Regions from separate parts of the Chenggangzhangella methanolivorans genome, predicted to be linked through region 2. Evidence: riboswitches for the same ligand, from Rfam matches in the RefSeq annotation. Region 2 holds a riboswitch; the other holds the start of a gene.
What was found. Region 2 has a riboswitch for glycine ahead of gcvT (glycine cleavage system aminomethyltransferase GcvT). Riboswitches for the same ligand answer to the same signal wherever they lie in the genome.
Positions count from the first base shown of each region.

Region 1: another riboswitch for glycine. It lies ahead of gcvT (glycine cleavage system aminomethyltransferase GcvT); the one in region 2 lies ahead of gcvT (glycine cleavage system aminomethyltransferase GcvT).

Region 1 covers NZ_JBHRXS010000003.1:984,475-988,070, reverse strand. The annotation lists gene ACFOWB_RS04970 (FAD-linked oxidase C-terminal domain-containing protein) at 1-833, opposite strand, end outside; gene ACFOWB_RS04965 (FCD domain-containing protein) at 1,036-1,809, shown strand; glycine riboswitch at 2,129-2,236, shown strand; gene gcvT (glycine cleavage system aminomethyltransferase GcvT) at 2,375-3,532, shown strand; gene gcvH (glycine cleavage system protein GcvH) at 3,549-3,596, shown strand, end outside.
Region 2 covers NZ_JBHRXS010000004.1:723,348-726,943, reverse strand. The annotation lists gene gcvP (aminomethyl-transferring glycine dehydrogenase) at 1-346, opposite strand, end outside; gene gcvH (glycine cleavage system protein GcvH) at 343-705, opposite strand; gene gcvT (glycine cleavage system aminomethyltransferase GcvT) at 732-1,901, opposite strand; glycine riboswitch at 2,060-2,163, opposite strand; gene ACFOWB_RS08835 (ATP-dependent nuclease) at 2,637-3,596, shown strand, end outside.

The sequences.
Region 1 (3,596 bases), on a different contig from region 2:
GCGAAGCTTTCGACCGCGCGCAGGCACAGTTCGTCCATATATTCGATCGCAGCCGGCAGCAGGCCCGACCGGATGATGCGGGCCACGCATTCGCCGGCCGCTTCCGCGGTGTCGAAGCCGATCAGCATCGGCCGGGCGCCCTCGGGCTTGGGGATGATCTTGAGGGTCGCCTCGGTCACGAGCCCGAGCTGCCCCTCCGAGCCGCAGACGAGACCGAGTAGATCAAGCCCTGCGGCGCCGGGCTCGGGACCGCCGAGCTCCACCACCTCGCCTGAGGCCAGCACGATGCGGACGCCCATCAGATTGTGGGTCGTGACGCCGTATTTGAGGCAGTGCGCGCCGCCGGAGTTCATGGCGACGTTGCCCGCGATGGTGCAGGCGAGCTGCGAGGACGGGTCGGGCGCATAGAAGAAGCCGTGAGGCGCAAGCGCCGCGCTGACCGACAGGTTGGTGATCCCGCTCTGGACGCGGATGAAGCGGTTTTCGAGGTCGATCTCGAGCACCTCGCGCAGGCGCATGGCGCCGATCACGACGCTGTCGGTCGTCGGCAGCGCTCCGCCTGCCAGAGACGTTCCGGCCCCGCGCGGGATCACGGGGACGCCGTGATCGCCGCAGACCCGCATGACCGCGGCGACCTCTTCGGTCGTTCGCGGTAGCGCGACCGCGAGCGGCGCGCAGCGATAGGCAGTGAGCGCATCGCAATCGTAGGCGCGCGTTTCCGAAGGGTCCGTCACTAGCGCGTCGGCCGGCAGAGCGGCCCTCAGGGCCGCGAGGATCTGGGGCGACCGGGCGAGAATGTCGGGGTCGGGCTCGGGCATCGAAATCAGGGGCATGCGGGCTGTTTCCGGCAGCGTCGCGAAGCGCGAGCGAACGCGGACCCATCACGCCCGCCGCGCTTTGGTAAAATTATCTGACCACAACGAGCAACTGGCCAAAAGTTATCCGGTCGCCAGCGCCGACCAGCGCGGCGCCGCGCTTTGGCGGATCGCGGACGCTGGTGTTAAGAGCGGGACGTCACCTGCGGAACCGCACGCTATGGACCCCATCAAGACCGAGCGCGCAGCCGATCTCGTCGTCCGGCGGCTCGAAAGCCTCATCCTGGAGGGGTCTCTGCCGCCGGGCGCGACGCTGCTGCCGGAACGCGATCTCGCCGAACATCTCGACGTGTCGCGCCCGACGATCCGGCAGGGCATCGCGATTATGGAGAAGCGCGGTCTCCTCGCGCGCAGGGAAGACGGGGGACTGAAAGTGGCCGAACTCGGCGCGGCGGTCATTTCCGATCCGCTGATCGACCTGCTCACGACGAACGCTGAGGTCGCGGACGACTATCTGGAGTTTCGCGCGATGGCGGAGGGCGCGGCCGCCGCGATGGCCGCCGAGCGCGCCAACGAGGTCGACCGCCGTGGCCTGCAGGAGCGCATGGATCGGATCGACCGCGCTCATGGCGGCGACGACCCGGCCGAAGACGCCGAAGCGGACGCGGCCCTTCACATCGCGATCTACGAGGCGACGCACAACGTCGTGCTGCTGCATGTGATGCGCGTGCTTGCCGGCGGCCTGCGTGCGGACGTGTTGGTCAATCGGCGACAGCTGTTCAGCATCGCGCACACGCGGGACATTCTGCGCGAGCAGCATCGCGAGATCGTCGGGGCGATCCTGAGGAAAGATCCCGAGGGCGCGCGCGCGGCCGCCCATTCCCACATCTCCTACCTTCGCGAGGCGACGCGCGAGTTTCGCCGAGCCGAGACGCAGCTCGACACCTCGTTGCGCCGGCTGACCGGGGGCGGCGTCATGAACCGCAAGCGCTAGCCAGTCGCGGCCGAACCACCGGGCGGCTGCTCGCCAGCGCTGACGAGAACCAGCGTAGCAAATGTTCGGCGCAGCCTGCGGCGGATCTTCGCGGTAACTGCTTACTTTGCGAGCCGGTCGCCCTGACGTCTGACGTCGTCAAGATCGTCGTACCAAAGCCCAGCCCCGAATTGTCTCCAGCTGATTGCGAAACTCGGCGCGATGCTTCATGCTCTGCTCGTCCGACAAACTATGCGGGAGAGCCCAGACCGACTTCTGATCGGTTATGGCGCCGACGGAGCAATCCCCCCGGAATCTCTCAGGCACAAAACCGTATAGCTGGACAATCTGGAGAGAGACGTCCTCGAGGCGTCCACCGAAGGAGAAACCTCCCCGCCTCCACCGCGGTCGAGGGAAGCTCTCAGGTACCCGTGACAGATGGGGGAAAGCGGACCGTATGAACGGTCCGCGATTGATCTGTCGCGGAGTTGCATGATGACCCTCAGCCTCTTTTGTTCTTCATTCGTCCGGGCGTTTCGCCCGGCGCCACCGCCTGCGCATCACACGACGCATCGGTAGGCCCGCGATGACCGAAACGGCGCGCCATGACGCCGGAGCAAGGCTCCGGCGCACCCCTCTGCATGCGCTCCATGGAGAGCTGGAGGCCAAGTTCTGCCCGTTCGCCGGCTACGACATGCCGATCAGCTATCCGCTCGGAGTGCTGAAGGAGCACCTTCACCTCCGCAGGGCCGCCGGACTGTTCGACGTCTCGCATATGGGCCAGATCGCGCTTCGCGCGCGTTCGGGAAATGTCGCCGACGCCGCGCGTGCGCTGGAGCGGGTCACGCCGATCGACGTGCTCGACCTCGCGGACAACCGGCAGCGCTACGGCTTCCTGACGAACCACGATGGCGGCATCCTAGACGACCTAATGGTCGCGCGGCTCGGCGACCGGCTGATCCTGGTGGTCAACGCAGCCAACAAGGCGGCCGACGAGGCGCATCTGAGGGCCTCGATCGCGGACCTTTGCGAAATCGAGCCGCTCGACCAAGCCTTGATCGCGGTGCAGGGCCCCGGCGCCGAAATCGCCCTCGCACGGCTCGCGCCGGACGTCGCCGGCATGCGCTTCATGGATTTTCGCGAGGTCGAGATCGTAGGCGCTCGCTGCTCGGTCTCGCGCTCGGGCTATACCGGAGAGGACGGTTTCGAGATCTCGGCACCCAGCAAAATAGCGCAGGAGCTCGCGCAAGCGCTCCTGGCCGACGACGCCGTCCAGCCGATCGGTCTCGGCGCGCGCGATTCGCTCCGGCTCGAGGCCGGGCTGTGCCTCCATGGCGCTGACATCGACGCCGGAACGACGCCTGTCGAGGCGTCGCTACTATGGGCGATCCCTCCGGTCCGCCGGCTCGGCGGGGCTCGTGAAGGCGGCTTCCCCGGCGACCAGAAGATCCTCGATCAGATCGCGTCGGGCGCGCCGCGGCGTCGCGTCGGCCTGCGGCCGGAAGGCCGCGTGCCGGTCCGCGCCGGCGCAAAATTGTTCGCCGCTGAAGACGACGACGAGGCTGCGGGAGCCGTCACGTCCGGGGGCTTTGGGCCAAGCGTTAACGCGCCTGTCGCCATGGGCTATTTGCCGAAAAACCTCGCCAGGGTCGGCCAGCGCGTCTTCGCGGAAGTCCGCGGCCAGCGGATGCCGGCCGTCGTCTCGCCCCTTCCTTTCGTCCCGGCCCGCTTCAAGCGCGGCTGAACTTTCGGAGATCCCCATGTTGAAATTCACCCAAGAGCACGAGTGGCTCAGGGTTGACGGCGAC
Region 2 (3,596 bases):
CGGGCTGGTAGGGCGAATAGGCGGTGTACCAGGCCGGGTTCTCGAAGATGTTGCGCTGGATCGCCGGCGGCATCGTCGTGCCGTGATAGCCCTGCCCAATTAGCGAGACGAGCGGCCGGTTGCGGTTGGCCACCGCTCGCATCCGCTCGATCGCGCGGCGTTCGGAGAGCGGTTTGCCGAAGTCGATGCGGCTCTCCTGGCGGATGTCAGGCGGTAGCGTTTCGTCGATCAAGGCGTGGAGGTCGGCCGCTCCGACTTCCGAGAGCATTTCGGCGATCTCGGATTCCGTCGGTCCGATGTGGCGACGGTTGGCGAAGTCGTAGGGATCGTATCGACGAGCGCTCATCTGGAAATCTCCGCATAGGCGGCTTCGTCCATCAGGGCGTCCATGGCCGAGGCGTCGTCGAGCCTCATCCGGTAGAGCCAGCCGGCGCCCTGAGGATCGCTTCCGATCGAAGCCGGGTCGGCGACGACACCCTCGTTCACCTCGACGACCTCGCCGGACAATGGGGCGTAGACGTCGGACGCCGCCTTGACCGACTCCACCACGGCCGCGCCGGCGCCCTTGGTGAGCTTGGCTCCGACTTTGGGAAGCTCGACATAGACGAGGTCCCCCAGTTGTTCGGCCGCGAAGCCGGTGATGCCGACCGTCGCGACGTCGCCGTCGAGCCGCAGCCACTCATGGTCTTCGGTGAAGCGCAGCATTGAATGTTCCTCGAGAGGCAGTGGGGTCAGCTTCGCTTGAAGCCGGCGGGGACGAAGGGGAGCTTCGCGACAGTGACCGGCAGGCGTCTGCCTCGGACGTCGGCGAAGAGCTGTTGGCCAGCTTCGCTCAGGGCGGTGGAGACGTAGCCCATAGCAACCGGCGCGTTCAGGCTCGGTCCGAACCCGCCCGAGGTCACGCGGCCGACCAGCTCGCTGCCGACGTTCGCCGAGAACAGCTCGGCGCTGGCGCGGACCGGCACCCGGCCTTCTGCGAGCAGGCCGACGCGACGACGCGGCGCGCCTTCAGCCAATTCGAGCAGGATACGGTCCGCGCCTGGAAAGCCGCCCTCGCGCGCTCCGCCGGGTCGGCGGCTCGGCGAGATCGCCCAACCGAGGCTCGCCTCGATCGGCGTCACGTCCTCGTCCATGTCGGAGCCGTAGAGGCAGAGCCCGGCTTCGAGCCTCAGCGAGTCCCGCGCGCCAAGGCCGACGGGCTCGACGTCCGCAGCGATCAGCGCCTCGGCGACGCTTTCCGCGCGCACATTCGGGAGTGAAATCTCGAAACCGTCCTCGCCGGTGTAGCCGGAGCGCGAAACCAGACAGCGCTCGCCCGCGACGTTGATCTCGTGGGCGTCCATGAAGCGCATGGCAGCGGCGTCAGGCGCGAGGCCGGCGAGCGCGGCCTCCGCGCCCGGCCCCTGGACGGCGATCAGAGCGCGGTCGACCGGCCGCACTTCGATCGCGTCGGGCAGGCGCGCCCTCAGATGCGCCTCGTCGGCGTCCTTGGTGGCGGCGTTGACCACAAGCGCGAGGCGATCCGGGAGCCTCGCGACCATCAGGTCGTCCAGCACGCCGCCGGTCTCGCTTGTGAACAGCGCGTAGCGCTGGCGGCCGGGCTTCAGCCCCAGAATATCAACGGGGACGAGCGTCTCGAGCGCCCGCGCCGCGTCGTCGACGTCGCCCGAGCGCGGCACGAGTGCGATCTGGCCCATATGCGAGACGTCAAACAGCCCAGCCGCGCTGCGCGTCAGAAGATGTTCTTTCAAAACGCCATTGGGATAATGCAGCGGCATCTCGTAGCCGGCGAACGGACAGAACTTCGCCCCAAGACGGGCGTGCATGGCGTGAAGCGGCGTACGCTTACGCTCGTTGGCCGGCACAGAATGGCCGGCTTGTGTCTGGACGTTCGCGTTCATAGGCCTCTCCGCGACGGCTCGTTGCGGACCGCGCCTGGAATGGCGCAATCCGACTGCGAACCCCCATCTGTCGCGGTTACCTGAGAGCTTCCCTCGCAGGCCTTTCGGCCGGAGGTTTCTCCTTCGGTGGACGCCGGTTAGCGCCTCTCTCCAGATTGTCCAACGATGCGGTGATTGTGCCTGAGAGTTTCCGGGGGCGGTTGCTCCGTCGGCGCCATACCGATCCTGCGAAAAGAGGGCTGGGCTCTCCCGCATCGTCTGTAGCGGACGCCTGCACAATGGCTTAAGGCGGGCACATAGATCAAGGTGTGATTGATAATTTTGATCGATAAATCGTTTTTTACGATCGACAATATGCGGAACCGTTTCTGTTTCTCGAGCGAAAGAGCGACTGAGGCTTCTGCTGCTAACCGTAGTTCACGAATTGCGCGGACCGGCGGTGAGTTCAGGTCCCGGCCTGATCCATAGGCGACGTTGGGAAGGTCGGCTCGGGGCATCCACGAGCGGAGGCTCCGAACCGCTATGGCCTATTGTTTTGACTCGAGGGACCACCGAACGACCTTTGGAGTGAACAGCCAATTCGGGGCCCAGATGCAAGGCGCGTAGTGGTTGTGATAGTGTCCCGAAGCAAGGGAGGCCTGAAAACTGACAGCGCTCAGCCACGCGATCATCCGGAAACTGTCGATCCGAAAATATCACGGCATCAAAAGTCTGGATTGGCGGCCCGGCTCGACCATGAATCTCATCCTCGGTGGCGGGGATGTCGGCAAGACCACCATCCTCGATGCGGTGGGGCTACTCCTGAGCGCCTCGAACGCGGCATCTATCTCGGAGGCTGACTACTGGCGCCGCGACAACACCGACGAATTCTCCATTGAAGGCGTCGTCTCGCTTCCCGTTAGCGTCGATCCCAACAGCTTCTCCGTTCAGCTTATGCCCTGGGATTGGAACGGCGCCGATGCGGTCCTGCCCGACGATCCGCAGAATGGCGACGTCCCGGAAGCCAAGCACCCGGTATATCGCCTGCGGGTGCGCGGCACGGCCGACTTGGAGTTGGTGTGGGAGATCATCCAGCCGGATGAGAGCATTATTGCGTTCTCGGCGGCTTTCCGAAAGAAAATCGGCCTGATCCGTCTGAGCGCCGACGACCGCAACGACCGTGACCTACGCTTGGTGTTCGGCTCGGCACTCGACCGACTGCTGGCCGATCCGGCGATCAAAGCGCGCATCGCCAAGAAGGTGGCGGAACAGGACTTCTCCGGCGCCGTGGGCGACGCTGGCGTAAAGGTACTTGGCGAGCTGGATTTGCGCCTGAAGGCGGCGTCGCTGCCATCCGGCGTAAAGCTAGGGCTGACCTCCAGCCAGGGCCTATCGATCGGTGCCCTGATTGGGCTGCTGGCAAATCGCGACGGCGTGGCACTGCCTCTGACCAGTTGGGGTGCCGGGACCAAGCGGATGGCGGCGCTGGAGATCGCCGCGGCCACCCAGGCGGGCAGCTCCGTCACCGTCATCGACGAGGTGGAGCGCGGCCTCGAACCGTACCGGCTGCGGCAGCTGATCGGCATTCTCAAGTCGACGTTCGGTCAGTCGTTCGTCACCACACACAGCCCCGTCGCCATTCAATGTTCGACTCACGCCAACCTCTGGTATCTCGACGCAGCTGGTGCCATCGGCGCGCTTGATCACGAGAAGATC